Regions from separate parts of the Mesobacillus stamsii genome, predicted to be linked through region 2. Evidence: riboswitches for the same ligand, from Rfam matches in the RefSeq annotation. Region 2 holds a riboswitch; each other region holds the start of a gene.
What was found. A riboswitch is a leader RNA that binds a small molecule or an ion and turns the genes downstream of it on or off. The one in region 2 is predicted to bind thiamine pyrophosphate.
Positions count from the first base shown of each region.

Region 1 (5,789 bases), on a different contig from region 2:
GCAGATGGTTTCCGTCTAGTCAGATATGTTCCGATTGTGGACATCAAGATGGCAAGAAATCTCTTGAAATAAGAGATTGGACTTGTCCTGTTTGCCATGAGCATCACGATAGAGATATTAATGCCAGTAAAAATATCCTAGTCGAAGGCTTAAGAACCTTAGTTTTGGCTTAAACAAAATATAGAACCGTAGGAATCTACGGGGATAGCTTGGTCAATAAGAGAAACCTCTGTTGGCAAAGAAATATGTCAACAAGTACGCTCTGTTCCCAAGAATCTCCCACTTCAACTAGACCGTAAGGTCAGTAAGTGGGGGTAGTTCAAGCTAGGTCTAATATTAATTGTCATTGCGTCTGTCCTGGCCCCTTTTTCTCCAGGATTCGGCTGGTTGCTTGGTTTTCGAATGATCCAAGCGATAGGCAGTTCTACATTGTTTCCGGCTGGAATGGGAATCATTCGCCATGTGATTACCGAAAACCAAGCAAAAGCGTTAGGGACACTCTCAATCTTTTCATCTGTTTCAGCAGCGTTTGGGCCATCTATTGGTGGATTCTTGATACATTTTGGAGATTGGCCAGCGATTTTTTTGATCAACTTTCCATTTATCATCGTGTCTTTTCTATTAGCGATTAAGGTTCTCCCAAAGGACCCTGTCCGTGAGAAACAACAAATCAAGCTAGATTACATTGGAATTTTACTATTTACAGGAATGATTGTTAGTTGGTTGTTATTCTTGCTTGGACTAGAAACTGCCTTTAGCTGGTGGAAATTAGCTCTAAGTATCCTGTTATCAATTATATTTTATTTATTTGAAGCTAAAAACAAAGAGCCGTTTGTGGATGTCTTGGCTTTACAGAAAAATAAGAACGTAACGTTCGTTTATTTGCAATTTATTTTAATCAACATTGTTTTTTACTCCGTCTTTTTCGGTGTCCCGACCTTCTTGCAGGACAAAATGCATCTTGAATCGAATATCACCGGAATTTTAATGTTGGCTGTAGCAGGTTTTGGTGTCATCATTGCCCCACTTGCAGGAAAATGGATTGATGCTAATGGTTCGAAACCAATTTTATTAGTTGGTTCCGTGAGTATTATTTTAGGAACCTTAATGTTACTTACGATTCGTCCTGATTCGAGCTATGTCTGGATTTTCTTTGCCCTTTCTATTCTCGGAGTGAGTAACGGTTTTAATAATATTGGGATGCAAACAGCCTTATACAGTTTTGTAACTCAAGAAGAAACAGGAACAGCGTCCGGACTATTTATGACTTCCCGCTATATTGGAACCATTCTATCTTCCAGTTTGTTAGGGATTTTGTTTGGAAAAGAAGTAACAACGAGTCACTTTCATATGATTGGGGTTGTTGGCGCAATCGTAGGAATCGCAGTCCTCTTATTAACGATAAGGATGCCTAATAAAAAGAAGGCTAATTCGACTGCGTGATTGGATCCTATTAAAATACTCAACTGAAGTTTTAGCTATTGATTTAATATGATAGAATGGTGAAAGACGCTAGGAGCCATTCGGAAGTTTGTTTTGGTTTTTTGCTGAAATCGTAAAAGGGGAGCTTGTGAAATCAGGCTGAGAGGATAGCTAGTTTGCTGTCGACCATTTGACCTGATCTGGGTAATGCCAGCGGAGGGAATATGTCTTATTACATATTCTACCTCTCACGCTTATTATAAAGCGTGATTTTTTTTAAAAAAAAGAGGGGGAAGTATATTGGGAAATGAAAAAATTGAAATTGGTATTGATGAAAAATTGCCTATTAGGCAAGGAATATTGTATGGATTACAGCATGTATTTGTTTCTAATGTTTGGCTTGACCCAATCTTTGTCGCAGCGATGATTGGCCTGCCATTGACACTTTCGGCAAATATTGTTAATGCCGTATTTATCTCAGCAGGGCTTGTGACCATTGTCCAAGCAACGAAACTTGTCCGATTGCCGATTATTCAAGGTCCATCTGCGGCATTTGACTCGATTATGATCGCTGCGGGGAAAGCAAATGGACTTGCCGCAGCAAGCGGCGGAATATTCTTAAGCGCAATCATTGTCTTTTTCTTATCGATTACTGGATTAATCGGCAAATTAAAAGCATTGTTTACCCCAGTTATTACGGGCACAGTAATCTTTGTAGTGGGGATTTCATTGTCGGGTTTTACGTTATATGAGTTTTTAGGGGGCACACTTGGAATGGAGACCTTTGCGACAATTGAGACGCTATCGATGTCTATTCCAACAGCGATGATCGTTATTTTTTTATCACTTTTTGGCAAAGGTAAGTGGAAATCATTCTCATTTCTTATTGGACTAGTGATCGGGGATATCATTGCTTTTACCCTCGGAAAAACGAATTTTTCCATGATTGCAGATAAAGGCTGGTTCGGTATGCCGCATTTTTTGCCATATGGTAGCTTAGCATTTGAATGGGGAACATTTTTGACGTTTTTTACCGCCTATATCGTTGCGATTATTGAGACAATGGGAGTATATGAAGCGTCTGCTGACATGCTAAAAATAAACTTAGATTCAAAGCGAATCCGCAATGGCTTTGCTGGAGAATCAGCAGGTTCCCTTGTGTCCTCTTTAATAGGAGGATTTCCTACAACTGCCTACGGGCAAAACGTTGGGTTATTACGGCTTACTGGTGTCGGATCGAGGCAACCAGTTTTAATAGCTGGAATTATTTTCCTTATTTTAGGTTTTGTGCCAAAGGCTGGCGCTTTGCTTGCGTTGACACCAGATGCAGTTGTCGGTGGGATTTTCTTGCCAGCTGCCGCAAGCCTTGTGTTTACGGGAATCTCTATTCTTGGAAAAACAGAAAAAACAGAAACCAACTATATGATTATCGGGTTATCATTGCTTTTAGCAATTAGTTTACCAACATATTTTAAAGATCTTACAGGTACTGCGGGAACATTTTTTTCGAATAGTATTTTTATTGCAGCTATTTCATCCATTGTATTGCAACTCGTTTTAATAAATTTGCCAATGCATTTTAAAAAAGGAGTGAGTAGATGAGACAGGATTCAATTATCATGGCCAACCAAATACTCTCATTCATTGAAGGAAATAGCGAAACTAATTTTAACGGATTGGCAGTAACTTTGTTTCAATATCAATTTCAACATAATCTTCCATATAAAAAATTTTGCCAGACGAAGAGGAAAACGCCATTGACTGTAAAAAAGTGGGATGAAATTCCTCCAATGCCGATCCAAGGGTACAAAGAGTTAATGCTTGCTTGCGAGCCGCCCGAGGAAGCGGCAGCCGTTTTTATGACAAGTGGGACAACGAATCCGGAGACCAAAGGGAAAAATTATCATCCGACACTTGCTGTTTGGGACGGTTCAATGAAAGCTCCGTTTAAAAAGTTTGTCTTACCGGATGTTGATAAAATGATGATTTTTGTTTTATCGCCAGCTGCTGATCTGAATGAACATTCATCCCTTTCTCGTTATTTATCAAATGCGGTAACATACTTTGGCACAGAAAACAGCCGTTTCTTTTTTACGGAAGCTGGGTTGGAAATGGAAACAGTCGCTTCTGCATTGCGTGAGTGCGAGGATCGCGGAGAAGCAGTGATGTTAATGGGAGCGACGTTTGCCTATGTTCATTTATTGGATTATTTTCTAGAAAAAAACCTTCGCTTTCACCTGGCAGCTGGTAGCCGGATTTTTGATACTGGCGGCTTTAAAGGGCAAACACGTGAAATTGAAATGGATAAATTATACGGGATGTTTGCTGAAATTTTCAATGTTAAGCGAAATATGTGTATCAATATGTACGGGATGACCGAATTAAGTTCGCAAGTCTATGACCAAACCATTCTTTCCACATATGAAAGTGGGCAGACCATTTTTGATAAAACGGGGCCCGCTTGGTTGAAAACGATGATTCTTGACACAGACACATTAGAACCTGTGCCAAATGGCAAGTCGGGAGTAATTGCTCACTACGACTTGGCCAATTGGAATTCATGCCTAGCGATATTAACAGAAGATATCGGTTATCGCACCGAACATGGTTTTGTTATACTTGGAAGGGTGCAAGGTTCGGAAGCAAGAGGCTGTTCCATTGCTATTGATCAGCTAATGCAGTCGAACGAGTGATTAGCAAAGGAGCGACATGAATCATGCAAATTTTGCAGGCATATTGGATCCCAAAGGCTGTTGATGTTCCAATTGTTCGTGAACAGTTGATCGGTTCCGCTTACCAACTGGAGTACCCTGTAGTAACTAGTGAAAAGATTCGAGAAATCACTGCTCTAATTCAGCAAAATCGGGTAGATTATTTACAGCGCCTTACAACTGGTGATATCGTCAACAAGATTGATCAAGCCATTCAAAAATGGCTTAACCCTGGTTATCCGCTTCGGATACAGGCAGAAGCTCTGCTTCCAATAATCACTGGGTATGATCCGGAAATGGTTCGGCTTGAATTGAAAAAATATATGAGGACCTTTCGGAAAAAAGAATTACTGCGCTTTTTAGATGAAGAATTTGACCAAGCGGCGATGCTGGATGAATTTCGTCCACGAAAAAGTGGTGGATTAAGCCGAGTCTATGGCCCGCGGTCGATTTTTCATGTTTTTTCCGGAAATGTTCCTGGTGTGCAAATATGGAGTTTGATTATGGGCCTCTTGCTTAAATCAGCTAATCTTGGCAAAACATCTACAGCAGAACCTCTGTTGCCAGTTTTATTTACTCAATCGCTTGCCGAGGTAGATCCGCAATTGGCCGAAACGATAGCGATCCTTCCGTGGAAAGGTGGGATGACGGAACTTGAGAAAGCAGCAGTAAATAGCGCTGAGGCTGTGGTCGTTTATGGATCGGAAAATACAGTAAAAGCAGTCCGGAAAATCGTGCCTTTGTCAAAAACGTTTATAACATATGGGCATAAAATCAGTCTCGCTATTATTGGCAAAGAAGCGCTTAGACCAGACTGCTTCTATGAAACAGTACATAAATTTGCCGAAGATATATCCATTTATGATCAGCAGAGCTGTCTATCACCGCAGGCGGTTCTTGTTGAAGCTGGCAGTGCAATCAGTCCAAAGCAATTTGCACAATTGCTTGCAGCAGAACTTGCTCGTTACGCCCAAAAAAGACCGAGAGCAACGCTTTCTGACGAAGAAACGATGTCGATCCAAAATTTGCGACACCAAACTGAACTGGAAGCAATTAAGAATGAAAATATAGCCATCTATGCAAGCAAGCAAAATACATCGTGGACAGTTATTTATCATCATCAACCTGGTTTTGATGGCTCACCATTGAATCGATTTATTCATGTTTTTTATTCAGAAAAATTAGAAACGGATCTAGGTAAAATGCAACCGTTTGAAAACTATTTACAATCTTGTGGACTTGCAGTCTCGCCCGAGAGGCTTTTCCCGATTGCTGAGCGTTTGGGTGAACTTGGAATGAATCGACTCACGCAAGTTGGAAAAATGAACAGTGCCAAGCCAGGATGGCATCATGACGGGCGGTTCAATTTACTGGATTTTGTGCGTTTTACCGACATAGAACGTGGACTTGAAGATGCTTTAGAGCGATTTGACCCTGATGTAGAGTAGAAGTGAATGATTTTAAGACTTGTTGTTCAATTAGCTGTGAAATAGTGAAAGGAGAAACTAGTATGATGGTTAAAAATAAAGTTGCCTTAGTTACAGGTGCAAGCAGGGGTATCGGAGCAGCGATAGCGAAGAAGTTGGCTAGAGAAGGGGCATTTGTTGGCGTGAATTTTTTTAAAAATCAACAGCTAGCAGAAAACGTAGTTAACGA
Region 1 is NZ_JAUSUN010000011.1:103,173-108,961, reverse strand. Features, by position in the region: partial or broken gene J2S25_RS10970 (RNA-guided endonuclease TnpB family protein) at 1-173, shown strand, start outside; gene J2S25_RS10965 (MFS transporter) at 334-1,443, shown strand; TPP riboswitch at 1,551-1,662, shown strand; gene J2S25_RS10960 (solute carrier family 23 protein) at 1,723-3,024, shown strand; gene J2S25_RS10955 (LuxE/PaaK family acyltransferase) at 3,021-4,115, shown strand; gene J2S25_RS10950 (acyl-CoA reductase) at 4,139-5,581, shown strand; gene J2S25_RS10945 (3-oxoacyl-ACP reductase) at 5,644-5,789, shown strand, end outside.
Region 1: another riboswitch for thiamine pyrophosphate. It lies ahead of J2S25_RS10960 (solute carrier family 23 protein); the one in region 2 lies ahead of tenA (thiaminase II).

Region 2 (5,789 bases):
ATTTTGAATTCCTCTAACCATCCTTGCGTATCTGATCGCGGTTAGTTCTTCGATCATGATTGGAATCAACCGGATGCCTGCCATGAAGCTGTATGCGTATTTTGGATTGAGCTTCAGCTGTTGCATCAATGAATAAAACAGCAGAACCTGACTGGTCGTCAGAGCGAAGGTGAGACCAAGCATGGCATAAATGATTGCCCTGAATCCAAGGTGCATTCCCCTGTAAAGACTTTCCACGGTAATATCGATCAAACCCCAGTGGAATAGCGTCGTTTCTCCTTTTCCGAACAGAATCATCGACGAAGAAGTCGATAGAAAAATCAACAGGAACGGAATCGAAAAAAGCAGGATCCGCTTGAAAGGATGACCAGTGAAAAAGAGAAACAGTATCGCAGGTCCAATGGCAAACAGTACCATGACATTCGGGTTATGGATGAACAGAACTGCGACAAACAGACAGGCGAGCACAACTAGTTTCACACTTGGGTTGATTTTGTGCAGCCAGGTCATTTTATGGTCAAATGAGATAGGCATGGCCGACCTCCACTGGAATTGACATTTCTGCTTCTTTAACAGTCACTTCTCCGTCGACGACATTCCAGACCTTTGTTGCAAAGTGTTGGATAATATGGCTGTCATGGGTTGCCATAATAATGATGTGCCCGCTTAGCCGATAGCTCTCTAAAAGTTCGAGAACAGCAAATGTATTTTTTGCATCCTGGCCAAAAGTCGGCTCATCCAGAAGCAAGATAGCAGGATTTTTGGCAATAGCTGTGGCCACACTAAGGCGCCGCTTTTGACCCATTGATAATTGGTACGGATGGAGCTCCCTTTGATTCGCGAGATGGAATAGCTGCAACAGCTCGGCAACCTTTTTCTCCATGGTTTCTTGGCTTGCATGTGTTTGTCGGAAAGAAATCGCAAGCTCGTCAAAAACAGTATTCGTAACGAATTGAAGTTCAGGATTTTGAAAAACAAAACCGGCCTCGCTAGAGATGTCTTTATTGCTGTGAATGCTCCGTCCGTTCACCTGGTAGGTCCCGGAAGTTTTCAGCAGTTGAATCAGGGATAAAAGCAAGGTGCTTTTCCCGGCTCCATTTTTTCCAGTTACCGCAATCCAGTCACCAGATACTGCTTCGGCATGCTGGATCCTCAGCTTGGTTTGCTTGTTCCGGAAACCTGTAAAGTTTTCTAAAACGATTTTCCGTTTAAGCGGAAAATCTGGCGTTTTAATGGAGACAGCTGTCGATTGATACTGATCCCATACTCCTGGAAACCAAATACCGTATTTCTCGAACTCGGTTTGATGCGATGGAAAAACTTCATCAGGGCTGCCATCTGCGATAATGGTTCCTGCTGCATCAAATACGATAATCCGATCAATGAAGTCAATCACATGCTCGATTTTGTGTTCAACGATGATGACTGTCTTATCAGCTGCGATTCTCTTTACCGTTTCCCAGATTGCGATTGTCCCTTCTGGATCAAGCATTGCGGTCGGCTCATCAAAGAACAGCACCTCTGGATCGAGGGCCAGCACCGATGCAATCGCCAGCCGCTGCTTCATGCCGCCAGAGAAAGTATTGATTCGTGCATGCGGGTCCTTCAGGTCAAGTCCGACTAATGACAACAGCTCGGAAATTCTTTGAGGCATCTGTTCTCGCGGGACTTGAAGATTTTCCAATACAAAGGCAATCTCCTCATCCGCATATGGCATGCAAAACTGGGAGTCTGGATCTTGAAAAACAAATCCCCAGGAATCTGGATAGGTGCAGTCAGCATATTTGAGCGGTACCTCAATCGAATTTGGAATCAACCCTGAAAGTGCCTGTAACAACGTCGATTTGCCGCAGCCTGAAGGACCAAGCAGGAGCACTTTTTCGCCTTTTTCAAAGGATAGGGACAGATCCTCGAATAGCAATTCTTTCGTTCCGGGAAACTTTAGTCTCAGCTTTTCAAATGAAGATACTATTGGCATCCAATCACTCCTGTTAGTGGTTCAATGAATCAAAGTCATCTTGAGAAGTCGGCCGGAGGATAGCCGTCACACCTGTTCGCTCCAGAGCTCTCACGATTCCGATTGCCAGCAGTCCGGAAAAAACAATGGAACCTGCCGCTCTCATGACAATCAATAATACAAGATTCCATGTCGCCAGGTCTTCGATATACCCTTTATAAAAGTCCATGATCAAGGAACCTGTGCATGCAGCTATACTGGCAAGGCTGACAACAATTATACCGGATCGCTTATAGCCAAAAGCCATCAAAACCAATTCTGCAAACAACCCTTGGACAATGCCGTAGATCAGCACCTCCAGACCCCATTCAGAGCCCATCAGGAATTCTCCGGAAGAAGCGGCTACTTCAGCAAGTAATGCAACACCAGGCTTTCTGATTACGAGAAACGCGACGATGGCAGCGATGAACCACATTCCATAGATGAATTGATCAAGGTGAAGCCCAAGTGGTTTGAGCGCATAATAGAGTGGTCCCCAAATTTTATAGATAATCCCGAATGCAATCGAAATGACGACTGTTACTAAAATATCGGTTAGCCTTAATCCCTTTGTCATTTTTCTTCCCCCCTTTTAATGGACCGCTGCTTTCTTATTGGTTATTGACCAGCCTTCCAGCGTATGAGCCATTTCCCAAAACTTGAGCTCATAATGGCAACTGTAGATAAAGTGTTGCTTCATCTTTTCTCTTTCTTTTTCCGAAGCATTTTCAGCAATCGTATCGAGAAGGCTGAGCTGCTCGTTTACAAGCTCGCTGAACCAGTCACTTCCGTATGCAGCAATCCATTCCTGGTAGATCGGTGTTTCAGGGGCTGCGTGTTTAAGCGTCTCGCCAATTTCGTAGTAAATCCAGTAACAGGGGAGCATGGCGGCAATGATTTCTCCAAGGCTACCTGAAGCCGCCACCCTGTATAGATGGGAAGTATAGGCATATGCCGTTGGTGCTGGCAGAAAGCTTTGGAGTTCCTCCCTCGTCACTCCGAGCTGGCCGATGAATTTTTCATGGAGGCTTAGCTCTGCCTGAAAGGTTCCTTGGGCATGGGCTGCCATTTTAGCGGTAATCGACAATTCCTCAGCCCTTGAAGCAGCAATGGCCTGGATGCGGGCAAAATGAGAAAGGTAATACGAATCCTGTAAAACATAGTAGCGGAAGTTTTCAATTGGCAAGCTACCCTTGGCAATTCCTTGAACGAATGGATGGTCCAAATTTGCTTCCCAAATGGCATTTGCTTCTTGACGGATCAACTGGGTAAAAGTAGACATAATTCCCTCCTGGTAAGTGATTTTTAAGATGCTGAATTTTTCCAATAAAAAAGCCACTTTCTGCAGGCAGAAAGTGGCTGTATTGGCAGTAAAAGAAAAGGATACCGCTTTTTACATACTCCACTTCCCTACGCTGGTATCATCCAGATCAGGTTCAAAGGGTCTTAAAGTTTCACTCTAATCTCAGCCTTCACAAAGGCTCCCCTAGCAGGTAAAAAATCACTATTGAATTTATTTTCTGATTTTGATCATATCACTCTTCACGAAATTGTCAATAATTCTGAAAGCTTTTTTAGCAGGAAAAAGGGCAAAAATGAATCGCTATAAGGCTTGTTTCAGGCATTTTAGTAATTTCGGAAAACAAATTCCTCTTTTAAGCATATTTTTGGACTATGCAGCACTTCTTTTATAGGATAGGTTTATGCAGGAAATACTATTTCCGAATGGGTAACGGAAATTGGCGTATTATGATATCCAAAGGAGTTGTACACCATGTCAGAAGAAAAAATTTATGACGTCATTATCATCGGTGCCGGACCAGCAGGGATGACGGCTGCTGTTTATACCTCCCGTGCGAACTTATCGACACTGATGCTTGAGCGCGGCGTGCCGGGCGGCCAGATGGCTAATACAGAAGAAGTGGAAAACTATCCAGGATTTGAGCATATTCTTGGGCCAGAACTATCGACAAAAATGTTTGACCACGCAAAAAAATTCGGTGCAGAATATGCTTATGGGGATGTAAAAGAAGTCATCGATGGCAAAGAATATAAAACAATAAAGGTGGGCAATAAGGAATACAAAGCCCGCTCCATCATCATTTCTGCTGGTGCCGAGTACAAAAAGCTTGGCGTTCCTGGCGAGCAGGAGCTTGGCGGCCGAGGTGTGTCTTACTGTGCGGTTTGCGACGGCGCATTCTTTAAAAATAAAGAACTTGTAGTGGTTGGCGGCGGCGATTCCGCTGTGGAAGAGGGCGTTTATTTGACGCGCTTCGCTTCAAAAGTGACGATCGTGCACCGTCGTGACGAACTTCGTGCGCAAAAAATTCTTCAAGACCGCGCCTTTGCGAATGAAAAAATTGATTTCATCTGGAATCACACGATCAAAAAAATCAATGATAAAGACGGCAAAGTTGGCAGCGTGACGCTAATTTCCACACTAGATGGCACGGAACAGGAATTTGCGGCTGACGGCGTGTTCATCTACATTGGAATGGTTCCATTGACCAAGCCATTCGAAGCCCTTGGCATTACAAACAGCAACGGCTATATCGAAACAAATGAGCAGATGGAAACGAAAGTTCCAGGTATTTTTGCAGCTGGAGACATCCGTGAAAAAACGCTGCGCCAAATCGTGACGGCAACTGGCGACGGAAGTATCGCTGGTCAAAACGCTCAGCATTATGTCGAAGAATTGATCGAGGAATTGAAAGCAAAAGCGTAACAGCTCTTATTGATGGGAAAAACCTCACATCGAGGGATAAATTAACAAAAAGTCATCGTTTATTAATTCAACTGTAACAGTAGTGAAACAATCATTGGATATAATAAAAATAGAAATTGACCCCCTTTTAAAAATATAAACCTTGTTGCACAGGTAATCCTGTGCTCTTTTTTTTATCCATAAAAATGGTACAGACATAGGCAAACGAATAGAACACTTAAAAAATTATCGCTCTTCGATATCATTGTGGGGAAAACTGAAAAATAGTATAATGGAAAGAATAAAAAGTCCGGTAAATTGAAGGCTATGCGTCCGGATTCCATTAAAATAGCAACAAGTGAAAGGTATGCAGGAATACCGCCTTTTTTGCGGCGGACTTTTCTAATGCATATTGATGAAGAGGTGGACAGAATGCAGCGCGTCACGAATTGTGTTTTGGTGAAAGAGGATAAAATTTTGCTGCTGCAGAAGCCACGCCGCAATTGGTGGGTGGCTCCAGGCGGGAAGATGGAACCAGGAGAGACTGTGAAGGATTCTTGTATTCGGGAATTCCGGGAAGAAACAGGTATTTACCTGAGAAATCCTCAAATTAAAGGGATTTTCACGTTCGTCATCAAGGAAGAGGACCAGGTCGTATCTGAGTGGATGATGTTCACTTTTTATGCTACTGAGGCAGATGGGAACAATCTCGATGTTACGGACGAAGGGACTATCTCCTGGCACGGGATAGAGGACATCAAAGAACTGCCGATGGCGGCAGGAGATTATCATATTCTCGATTATATGGTCCATGGACAAGGAATCATTTATGGAACATTTACGTATACACCGGATTTCGAGCTGATTCATTACAGGCTCGACCCAAATTAATCCGAAAAATACAAAATTAATTTTTCAGGGGGAAGAGAAATGACTACCGGTTCCATTACTGATACCCAGCTTGTCATCATAACAGGTATGTCAGGGGCAGGAAAAACGGTTGCGATCCAGAGTTTTGAGGACCTTGGCTTTTTCTGTGTCGACAATTTGCCGCCGACCTTGCTGCCGAAGTTCCTTGAGTTGATGAAG
Region 2 is NZ_JAUSUN010000007.1:64,077-69,865, reverse strand. Features, by position in the region: gene J2S25_RS07855 (energy-coupling factor transporter transmembrane component T family protein) at 1-534, opposite strand, end outside; gene J2S25_RS07850 (ABC transporter ATP-binding protein) at 518-1,978, opposite strand; gene J2S25_RS07845 (ECF transporter S component) at 1,992-2,573, opposite strand; gene tenA (thiaminase II) at 2,589-3,278, opposite strand; TPP riboswitch at 3,387-3,494, opposite strand; gene trxB (thioredoxin-disulfide reductase) at 3,771-4,721, shown strand; gene J2S25_RS07830 (NUDIX hydrolase) at 5,133-5,591, shown strand; gene rapZ (RNase adapter RapZ) at 5,631-5,789, shown strand, end outside.

Region 3 (5,789 bases), on a different contig from region 2:
AAATGCCAAATGCCTGAAAAACGGCATAATATGGTCCCAGCAGTACAGCCGATAATACATTGATGAAATGCTGCACTGGAAACACCTTCACGATTCCAAGCGGAATAAACAGCATATGACTTGTCAATGTTCCAATTGCCATCATCATTGCAGTGAGGGTAAGCTTTTGAGTATGTCTCATGCTTGGCCTCCCTTGACTTTTTCGCTTAATTGCGTTGCTGCTGTCCTTACATCCTTGGCATGGCTGATCGCTGTGATCACTGAAACGCCATCTGCACCAGCCTCCATTACCATCTCTGCATTATGCGCATTTATCCCGCCGATTCCGACAATTGGTATGCCAAAGCCTTTTAACTCTTCGATCATAGCTGTTCCCTGGACCGCTCCTGCATCCTTCTTAGTTGCCGTTGGAAAAATCGGACCGACTCCGAAATAATCAGCGCCTGATTGTATCGCTTTTTCCGCTTCCTCTAGATTGTGGACCGATACCCCAAGAATCTTATCGCCAATTTTTTCTCGAACCCGTGCGGCATCTTCATCCTCCTGGCCGATATGGACGCCATCTGCATCAAGCTCCAATGCTAGTTCCAAATCGTCGTTTACAAGGAAAGGGATTCCATTCTCCTTGCAAGCCTGTTGCAGCCTTCTGCCTAGGGCAAGCTTTTCCTTATCCACGAGGCAGCCTTCGCCTTTTTCTCGATACTGAAAAATCGTAATCCCTCCGCGAATCGCGTCTTCCAGCACTTTTACAGGATCCTCGATACAATTCGTGCTGCCTGCGATAAAGTAAACCTTCAGCAAGCTTCTCATTTGGTCAGGACTTACTCTTGCCATGAGATGACCCCGCTTTCCGTTTTGCTATTGAAAGCCCAATGATTTGTCGGCCCGTGCCCATTTCCGATGCCCAGCGGATTGGCAATAGCGGCCTGAATGAACTCCTTCGCAATGGAAACCGCTTCACGAACCGAAGACCCTTTTGCAAGCTGTGCGGTAATCGCCGCTGAAAAAGTGCAGCCTGTACCATGGGTGTTATTCGTTTCAATTCTTGGCGTGGAGAAGAATACAAATTCCTTGCCATCAAAAAGGATATCAACAGATTCGTTAGTTTCCGTATCATGCCCGCCTTTTATCACAATATTTTTTACGCCAAGGGCATGGATTCGTTTGGCCGCTTCTTTTTTGTCATCCATACTGCGAATGGACATACCTGTCAGCACCTCAGCTTCAGGAATATTGGGAGTGATGATCAGACAGAGCGGAAGCAGCTGGTTTTTTAAGGCTGAAACAGCCTCTTGCTGGAGCAGAGAGGCTCCTCCTTTCGCAATCATGACAGGATCGACAACGACTTTTTCCCAGCCGAATTGCTTTATTTTTTCCGATACCGCTTGAATAATTCCCGCATTAAAAAGCATTCCCGTTTTCAAGGCATCCGTTCCAATGTCCTCTCCCACTGATTGAATCTGACTGGCTACCGCTTCTGGCTCCATTGGAAAAACCCCCTGAACACCAAGCGTATTTTGCGCGGTAACAGCCGTCAATGCCGACGTGCCAAATACCTTTAATTCCTGGAATGTTTTCAAGTCAGCCTGGATTCCGGCGCCACCGCCGCTGTCCGAACCTGCAATTGTCATCGCTCTTTTCACATCAATCAGCCCCCTGCTTCTCATACTTACTTTTGCTGCTAATATCTTCTTCATTGATAAGGTATAGCTGGTTCAAAAATTCAGTTTGGAAACTCCCGGGTCCACGGTCTGCATATTTTTCTGCAGCGATTTCGGCTGCCACTCCATAGGTGGTTACCGCCGCTGCTGCAGCCTTAAGCAAATCTTTTTCAACGGCCGCAAAAGCACCAATGACCGATGTTAGCAGACAGCCTGTTCCCGTCACCCTGGTCAGGATGGAATGCCCATTATGGATCACAAATGCTGAACGACCATCCGTAACAATATCGTCTTTGCCTGTAACCACGACGATGGTCTCGAGCTTTTTAGCAGCGGAAACGGCAAGCTTGAAAACATCTCCGGCAATCTCCCCAGAATCAACACCGCGGATGCTCCAGTTCTCCCCAGCAACATTGGCAATTTCTGCAGCATTTCCTCTAATAATTGCAATCTCCAGTTCTTCCATCAACCTTCTTGCTGTCTCGGTTCGATAAGCAGTTGCCCCGGCACCGACTGGATCAAAAATAACAGGAACTCCCTGTTCATTTGCCGCCTTCCCGGCAATCACCATCGACTGGACGATTTCAGGAAGCAATGTCCCAATATTCAGCACAAGGCTACCCGCAATGCCTGCCATTTCGGCAACTTCCTCCTGTGCGTAAGCCATCACCGGCGATGCCCCCAAAGCAAGAAGCCCATTGGCAGTAAAATTCGTGACCACAACATTGGTGATGTTATGTATGAGCGGATTCTCCTTGCGCACCTTTTCCAGCAAACCAGCAATTTCTCGTTTTTCCATAAAAATTCCTCCTCCATTCCTCAGGCTGCGAATTTTAATCCATTACGAGGCCGCCATCTACGACCAGGTTTTGTCCATTTACCGCACGCGACCATGGAGAGGCGAAAAACAAAATCGAATCTGCAACTTCAGCAGGATCAGTAACTTTTCGGACCGGTGTTGATGCTTCGATCAGCTTGAATACCTCATCCGAAGTAGCAGAGCTTGCGTCGGTCATTTTTAGCAGCCCTCCAGAAACCATATTGACAGTTACCCCGTACTTGCCGAGATCATTCGCCATATTTCTCGTGAATCCAAGCAAAGCCGCCTTGCTTGTTGTGTAGTCGTGATAGGCGACAACCGGGTTCTGGAACAGATTCGTGCCGATATTGACGATTCTGCCAAATTTCGCTTCTTTCATATCTGGCAGCCCAGCTTGAATGGTATTCAATGCACCGCGGACCGCTCCTTCAAACTGCTGTTGATAATCTGCCCAGCCAACGGCAAAAGCATCCTTGTTGGCTACAGGGTCAAATTTGAAGTGGACAAGCGCATTGTTCACGATCGTTGTTACTGGTGTTCGATAATGCTCTTGTGCCATCCGGAACATGCTTTGAACTTGCGCTGGATCTCTGACATCTGCTCTGACAGCGAGTGCATTTTCCCCAATCGTTTCTGCCAGCTTCCTTGCCTTTTCTTCGTTTTGAAAATAGTTAATAATAACTTTCGCACCTTCTCTTGCAAAAGCTTTTACTGTTTCGGCACCAAGCCCACGGCTGCCTCCAGTTACTAACACAACTTGATCTTTGATTTCCATTCGTTTACCCCCCTAAAATTTTAGCCTAAATATAAAAAGCCAGCTCCAACTAATGGACCTGGCTTAAAAGCAAAGTAAGAAAACATCTCTCACGCTACTTTCCTACGCTGGTATTACCCAGATCAGGTCCGAAGGGTTAAAAGACTTAGCATCTTCCTCTCAGCCCGCAACAGGGCGCCCCTAGTAGAACATGGAATATTCAGTTCCTTTAATCGTAACTCTTTCTGCTTTATATGTAAAGGGTCGAGCTCATCAACTAATATTTTTCAATTTATCCTTGATTTCTTCCAGAAGCTTGAGTTGCTGATCCTGCTTTTGGAGAATACTTGCAGTCAATTTTTTTAGGGTAACCGTAATGGACCAGAGTGACAGCATCAAAACAATCACAACGCCAAGATCAATCATCTTTCTTCTTCCCTTCGGTTAAATTGTCAAATGGAGTGTAATCATTGCTTGGGAAATTTCTTGAGCGGGTGACCTTCATAATCAAATAAAACACAACAAACAGTACAATAAACGTGAAAACATAACTCACACTGTCCAGCCCCCTTTCTTGTATTATACAACAAAAAATGGAATTTTCATTCTTTTTAAAGTGGAGTTTTTCGTTATTTATGCTACTATGAAAATATACATACGGATAGGAGATGAAAGCAATGAAAACCGAGTTAATAGAAAGATTTACTTCTTATGTAAAAATCGATACCCAATCGAATGGAAACAGTGAGTCAACTCCGTCGACTGAAGGACAGCTTACCCTTGCTAATATGCTTGGGGAAGAACTAAAGTCAATCGGCATGGAGGACGTCACGATTGATGAAAATGGTTATGTGATGGCGACACTCCCCGCCAATACTGCTAAAGAAGTTCCAACAATCGGCTTCCTGGCGCACCTTGATACGGCTACTGATTTTACCGGAAAAAATGTTCATCCTCAAGTTATCGAAAACTTTGATGGCAATCCAATCATCCTGAATAAGGAGCAGAATATCATTCTGTCACCAGCAGATTTTCCTGAACTGCCTCAATATAAAGGCCATACTTTGATAACAACAGATGGAACAACTCTTCTCGGGGCTGACAACAAAGCAGGAATTGCTGAAATCATGACGGCAATGGCTTATTTGATCAAGCACCCAGAAATCAAGCATGGCAAAATTCGTGTTGCTTTCACTCCCGATGAGGAAATTGGCAGAGGGCCTCATAAATTTGATGTAGAAGCGTTTCATGCTGAATTTGCTTACACGGTGGACGGCGGTCCACTTGGCGAGCTAGAGTATGAAAGCTTTAATGCCGCCAGTGCTAAGCTAACTTTTAAAGGACAGAACGTCCACCCAGGCACGGCAAAAGGCAAAATGGTGAACTCAGCCAAAATCGCTATGGAATTCAACAGCAAACTTCCTAGTGAAGAAGCGCCTGAACATACTGAAGGATATGAAGGTTTCTTCCACCTCATCTCGATTAATGGAGATGTCGAGGAAACAACACTGACCTATATCATCCGTGATTTTGATCGTGACAGCTTCCAGGCACGCAAAGAGTTGATGCAGAAAATCACCAATGAACTGATGCTTACTTACGGCGAAACTCGTGTTAAGCTTGAAATGAACGACCAGTACTATAATATGAAGGATAAAATAGAGCCAGTAAAAGAAATCGTTGATATCGCGTATGAGGCAATGGAGAACCGCGGGATCAAACCGATTGTCAAACCGATACGCGGCGGCACCGACGGTTCGCAGCTTAGCTATATGGGCTTGCCAACACCAAATATTTTTACCGGTGGCGAGAATTTTCACGGAAGGTTCGAATATATCTCTGTGGATAACATGCTCAAATCTGTTGAAACCATTGTGGAAATCGCATCACTTTTTGAAGCAAAGGCTTAATTCAAGATCAGGGAATTGGCATATTCAGGAGGTTGAAAGATTTGAAAATATTAATTGTTGGTGCAGGCGCAATCGGCGGTTATTTTGGCGGAAGGCTCCTGGAAATGGAAGCAAACGTGACATTTCTTGTGCGGGAAAAAAGACAGAAGCAGCTTAAGGAGCACGGTCTCGTTGTTACAAGCATCCATGGCGATTTGCATGTTCCAGATCCACAGACAATTGTATCGGGATCGCATCCAGAGCCATATGATGTGATTCTCGTTTCTACTAAGTCCTATCATCTCGATGGAGCTATTGAAAGCATCCGTCCCTATGTTGGCGACAAGACGATGATTCTTCCATTGTTGAATGGGATAGCCCATCTCGATGCTTTATCCGAAGCTTTCGGATCGAAAAAGGTGATCGGGGGACTTTGTTTTATCGAAACAACACTGGATGAAAATGGAAAAGTAATTCAAACCAGCCCTGTTCAGGATTTGATTTTTGGAGAACGAAATGGCGAGCGTTCAGAAAGAATTCTACAGCTCCAAGCCACTTTTGAAGGTACGAAGGCTAATTTCCGTCTTTCGGAAAAAATCGAACAGGAAATGTGGCAAAAATACCTATTCATCACACCATTAAGCGGCATCACCTCCCTGTTCAGG
Region 3 is NZ_JAUSUN010000011.1:82,947-88,735, forward strand. Features, by position in the region: gene thiW (energy coupling factor transporter S component ThiW) at 1-181, opposite strand, end outside; gene thiE (thiamine phosphate synthase) at 178-834, opposite strand; gene thiD (bifunctional hydroxymethylpyrimidine kinase/phosphomethylpyrimidine kinase) at 822-1,667, opposite strand; gene thiM (hydroxyethylthiazole kinase) at 1,645-2,460, opposite strand; gene J2S25_RS10850 (3-oxoacyl-ACP reductase) at 2,495-3,256, opposite strand; TPP riboswitch at 3,339-3,448, opposite strand; gene J2S25_RS10855 (hypothetical protein) at 3,509-3,661, opposite strand; gene J2S25_RS10860 (DUF3951 domain-containing protein) at 3,654-3,791, opposite strand; gene pepT (peptidase T) at 3,913-5,145, shown strand; gene J2S25_RS10870 (ketopantoate reductase family protein) at 5,187-5,789, shown strand, end outside.
Region 3: another riboswitch for thiamine pyrophosphate. It lies ahead of J2S25_RS10850 (3-oxoacyl-ACP reductase); the one in region 2 lies ahead of tenA (thiaminase II).

Region 4 (5,789 bases), on a different contig from region 2:
TAAATCTTGTTGAACAAGGCAATGACATCATGATGTATTTAGTAGAACTTGTCATGAAATTTGCCCCATTTGGAACCTTTGGTTTGATTGCTACAGCGATCGGCAGCCAGGGCTTCGACGCAATAAAGGCGATGGGTGTATATATGTTAGTCGTTGTTCTTGCATTAATCATCCATGCTGTCTTGACGTATGGATCAACCGTATACTTCCTTGGAAAAATGAATCCGTTCAAGTTTTTCAAAGGTTTCGCCCCAGCTATGGGAGTTGCATTCAGTACATCCAGCAGCAACGCAACTCTTCCCGTCTCAATGGAAACTGCCCAAAAAAATCTTCGTGTTCCAGAGCCGGTAAGCAGCTTTGTTCAGCCTCTTGGGGCAACGATTAATATGGACGGAACGGCAATCATGCAGGGAGTAGCTACGATTTTTATTGCACAGGTTTATGGCGTGGACCTTACGATGACGGAGATAGTGACTGTTGTGTTAACCGCAGTACTGGCAAGTATCGGCACTGCTGGCGTTCCTGGCGTTGGTTTGATCATGCTCGCCATGGTTCTCCAGTCTGTCGGCCTCCCGGTTGAAGGGATCGGCTTGATTCTCGGAATTGACCGTCTGCTGGATATGGCGCGTACAGCTGTCAATATCACAGGGGATGCAGCGTGTGCTGTCATTGTAGCGGAAACGGAAAAAAAGCACTCCCTTCAAAAGGGGAGGAGCAGAATCACAAATACAGAGGATAAACGGACACTTGAGTATTAAGAAAAAATCAGACCCTGCCAGCGCTGGCAGGGTCAAGATTATGTTATTCGTTCTCCAATCTAAGTAATGGCAAAAGCATAATGAAGGAAGTCTTATCCGGTTCGGATGAGCAGGCAAGAATGCCTTTGTGCTTCTCAATTATTTCCCGGCAGACAAATAACCCAAGACCAGTTCCAAGTGTTTTCGTTGTCACGAAAGGTTCAAAAATCGTCTTCAGCAGCTGGTCGGGAATGACCGGACCATTATTGGAAATCTCGATTTTTATATGTGTATCATTCACGAAGCATCCCTTGATTTCTATTTTAGGATCCGTACGGTACTGGCTCAGAACATCAATCGCATTGAAAATAATATTGATCAAAACTTGTCGGATTTCATCGGCATAGCCATACAATTCCATGTCATCCGCTACTTCCATGATAATTCTTACATTGGTGTCAAGGATGCTGGGATATAGGAAGTTCAATACCTCATCGATCATTTTATTTAAGGAAAAAAGACTTTTTTCCTTTCCAATTAATTCTTTTTTCGAAAGAAGCAGAAATTGAGAAATTCGGAAATTCAATTGTTCAAGCTCACTCGATATGATATCTAGATACTTCATATCCTCGTGTTCAGACTTCAATAGTTGAATAAATCCTTGGATGGAAGTCAGTGGATTACGGAATTCATGGATAAAACTTGATGTCATCTGGCCAAGCAATGTCAGCCGGTCCTTATGGGTAGAGTCGATAAATTGATTTTTTTCCTCAATGATTTTGTTTTTCTGTTCATTGTAATAAGAGACCGAATAATACAGGAAGGTATCAAAACAGTAATTAATACGGTTGATTGCCTCCTGTATTTCAGGCCACTCAACATTCATTTTATGCAGATGCTTGTAGATGATCGATCGGCCTGAATTAACATTGAAAACAAAATCACCAATATTGATGTTTGTGCGAACTTGTTCCTCGCCTACCATGAAAGCAAGACTTTGGAGATGTTCTTCCAGTTCTTCCTTTGTGTCAGAAAAAACAGAGAGAATGATTTCATACATTTTCTCCGCGCTATTGGTTATTTTCTCTCTATACGGATCATCTTCCGAGACGATAATTTTAACAGTCCAATCGGCTATGAGTTGCTCCCTTTCGCTAATGAGGAAGCTAAACAATCGGTTGTCCATAATTGGCAGCATTTTTATGTAGTCCTCCAGTTTTTCTTTTCGGTATATAAATTCGCTGTAAAATCACGGAATCCCTTTGTCGAAAAATGAGAACATCCGTGGAAATGCGTCGAAAAGAAAAAAACGTGACAAAAGACCGATATTTTTGCTACTTTGATGGAGATTTTTCTAGTTTGATCGACATGGAGGTTCCCTTTTGACTTGTGATCGAATGGAAGAAGGAGTATATTCATAATGTAGAAATTAAATAATAACCACAAGGGGAGCTGCCATGTGTAGCTGAGAGTGAGCGCCCGAGTTCTTACCCTTTGAACCTGTTAGGTAATGCTAGCGAAGGAATGTGGATGCGATAGGAAAGCAATCTTGGGAGCCTATATCGATCCCTGATTGCTTTTTTTGTTACTGAAGCAGATAAGGCGTGTTGAAAACGGACCTCATTCTGAAAAGGAGGAGGAACAAAAATGAAACAAGAACAGACTCTATTTTTAGTGGAGATTGCGGTATTTTCGGCACTGGCTTATTTGCTGGATCTATTCTCCGGTTTTTTATTTTCGAGAATTTGGCCGCAGGGAGGTTCGGTTTCCATCGCAATGGTGCCGGTATTCTTGATGGCATTTCGCTGGGGAATTAAGGGAGGGGCAATTACTGGTCTCCTGTTGGGGCTATTGCAATTCATCCTAGGCTTTTCGCAAATTTTCCATCCTGTTCAGGGGATCATCGATTATTTGATTGCCTTTACTGTTTTAGGATTTGCCGGTCTATTTGCCAAGCAAGTCCAAGTGAATATCAAAAATGGAGATAAAAAAAAGTGGATTGGCTGGATTATCGCAGGTACCTTCGTGGGAAGCGCACTTCGCTTTATCGCTCACTTTTTCTCTGGCTGGGTCTTTTTCGGAGTTTGGGCACCAGAAGGACAGCCAGCATGGCTTTATTCACTCATCTACAATGGAACCTATATGCTTCCAAGTATGATCTTAAGCGCCATTATGATCATTCTTGTTATTAGCTCCGCTCCGTCAAGGATGGTAAGATCGAAGCAATAAAAATATGAAATGCAAGGAGAGCTGACAATTCGTTCAGCTCTTTTTTTAAAAATTGTCGATTTTATGGCGTTTTGGTGCTTCGTGATTTATATCACAGTAAAATAGATCAGTACCTGATTAAATAAAGATAATCATTCTCAATTAGTTACCTCAAGTCAATGATTTTCTGATACAATAAATTTAAGAAACTAAAAAAGGTGATGGCTATGCTGGGAAATCTTAAGACTGGTGAAAAGGGCCGGATCATGAATATTGCGGGAACGGATAAATTTGTCAGACGAAGACTGCTAGATTTCGGGATCGCTGAAGGATCAGAAGTGTGCATAAAATGCATTCTGCCTTTTGGCGGCCCGGTCATGGTGGAATCGTGCGGTCAATGCATCGGTATCCGCCGCAAAGAAGCATTACGGATCGAAGTGGAGCGGGTATGATGAATATCGCGCTTATCGGCAATCCAAATACCGGTAAAACTTCATTATTTAATAACTTAACAGGATCATATGAATATGTTGGCAACTGGAGCGGAGTAACGGTCGAAAAGAAAGTTGGCCTTTTTAAGAATGGAAAGGATCAGCTGATTGATTTACCAGGAGTCTATTCGCTCAATCCATTGTCGAAGGATGAAGGGGTGGTTACGAACTTCTTCCTGGAAGAATCTTTTGAGAAGCTTTTGAACATCTTGGATGCGTCCCAATTAAGGCGGAACTTACATCTCACCCTGCAACTTTTGGAATATGGAGCACCAGTCACAGTTGGGTTGAATATGCTGGACGTCGCAAAAAACAGAGGCATTCAAATCGATATTGAAAAGTTGTCAAAATCATTGGGTGTCCATGTTGCTCCAGTAGTGGCAAGGTCGGGAAAAGGCTGTAAGGAACTTGCGGAACTGGCAACAGGAGAAGCGACAGTGTCAAGCGAAAAAACGCTAGTCTATTATGGAAAAGCGATAGAGGAGGGAATTCTCCAGCTGGGACAGAAGCTGAATGGGAGGACAAGGCATCCTGTTCGCTGGCTGGCGATTCAACTGTTTGAGGGAAATCCCTATGTAAAAACCTATTTAACAACGTTTTTGCCAGAGGCAGAAATTGAATCCATTGTCGATTCAGTAACGGTTGCACAGCAGCAACAATCGGGCGGCATACAAGCGCTCGACCAGGTGATCCACCGAAAACGAAGTGATGCAATCGAAAAAATTGTGTCTGCAGCCACTACCATTCCAGTAGATGGGAAAATTCCTTTGTCGGAGAAAGTCGATCGGATCGTGACGAATAAATTCCTCGGGATCCCAATCTTTCTCTTCATGATGTACATCCTGTTTATGCTAACCTTTGACTGGCTCGGCTTCCCACTGTCCGATGCATTGGATGCAGTCCTATCCGGACCCGTTACAGCTGGAATCACAGCAGCACTCAACTTGGCAGGGGCATCCTCGTTTATTCAAGACCTTATCCTTGATGGAATTGTCGCCGGGGTAGGAGGAGTCCTGGTATTTGTACCACAAATTTTTATTTTATTCTTTTTCATTTCGCTGCTTGAAGATTCAGGGTATATGGCCCGTGTCGCACTGGTCATGGACAGGTTAATGGAATCTGTCGGCCTTAACGGGAAGGCCTTCATCCCAATGATGATCGGATTCGGCTGCAATGTGCCAGGGATCATGGCAGCACGGACGATAGAGACACCAAAAGAGAGATTGATGACCATCCTGCTGACGCCGCTAATGTCATGTTCAGCAAGGCTTCCTGTATACGCATTGTTTGTCGGTGCGTTTTTCACAGGCAACAAGGCTGCTGTCGTTCTTAGTTTGTATGTACTAGGAGTTGCAGTGGCACTGATTCTGGCCAAGGTCTTTTCAAAAACATTGCTGAAAGGGGAAACATCCGTTTTCGTTATTGAGCTGCCGCCATACAGAATGCCGCAGGCAAAAGCACTTTGGAGAAGCACCTGGGATAAAGGAAAAGGCTTCGTAAAAAAAGCCGGAACATTCATCTTTGCAGGTTCTGTGCTGATTTGGCTGCTCGCCTATGCTGGTCCCGAAGGCGTGAATGTCAGCATGGATGAAAGCTATCTGGCACTGCTAGGAGGAATCTTTGCGCCTCTATTCGCTCCGATCGGATTCGGAACATGGCAGGCAAGTGCTTCCCTTTTCACTGGTTTCCTGGCGAAGGAAGCGATTATTTCCACCATGAACATCATCTACTTTGTGCCAGATGAAGCAAGTCTTCAAGGGTTGCTCGCGATTCATTATACCCCACTTGCTGCTTATAGCTTCATGGTGTTCATTCTGCTTTATATCCCTTGTCTTGCGACTACCGCGACCATTTATAAAGAAACAGGCTCTAAACGCTGGACTGCCTTTTCAATCGGCTATGCGCTAGTCGTCGCTTATCTGTTGTCGCTAGTCATATACCAGGGCGGAATGCTGATGGGATTTAGCTAACAGCTGAAGGAGGAAAGGAACATGATCGCAAATATTGTAATTGGCGGAGCCATTTTCGGATATGCCGGCTGGGCCTTCTATCGATTCATCCAAAAATCAAAAGAAGGAAAATGTGCTGCTTGCTCTATCCAAAGCTCCTGTTCAAGCAACTGTAGCGTTAATCAGAAAAAACAGGTCAAATAAGGGGAAAAGAGGATTCGGAATTGTTTTATTTTATTCTGAGTCTTTTTTTGTTGAATTTCGAGCAAGTAAGTGTAAAATTACACTAAAAGAATGAAGAAGGATGAAGCGGATGACGAGAGATGAAATCATTAGCAGGGTTTCGGAGAAATTGAGGATCCTTAGAGCAGAAGTAGGTTATACCCAGGATAAAATGGCTGACA
Region 4 is NZ_JAUSUN010000019.1:5,455-11,243, reverse strand. Features, by position in the region: gene J2S25_RS14035 (dicarboxylate/amino acid:cation symporter) at 1-758, shown strand, start outside; gene J2S25_RS14030 (histidine kinase N-terminal domain-containing protein) at 802-1,935, opposite strand; TPP riboswitch at 2,173-2,279, shown strand; gene thiT (energy-coupled thiamine transporter ThiT) at 2,385-2,966, shown strand; gene J2S25_RS14020 (FeoA family protein) at 3,173-3,397, shown strand; gene feoB (ferrous iron transport protein B) at 3,397-5,406, shown strand; gene J2S25_RS14010 (FeoB-associated Cys-rich membrane protein) at 5,428-5,589, shown strand; gene J2S25_RS14005 (helix-turn-helix transcriptional regulator) at 5,699-5,789, shown strand, end outside.
Region 4: another riboswitch for thiamine pyrophosphate. It lies ahead of thiT (energy-coupled thiamine transporter ThiT); the one in region 2 lies ahead of tenA (thiaminase II).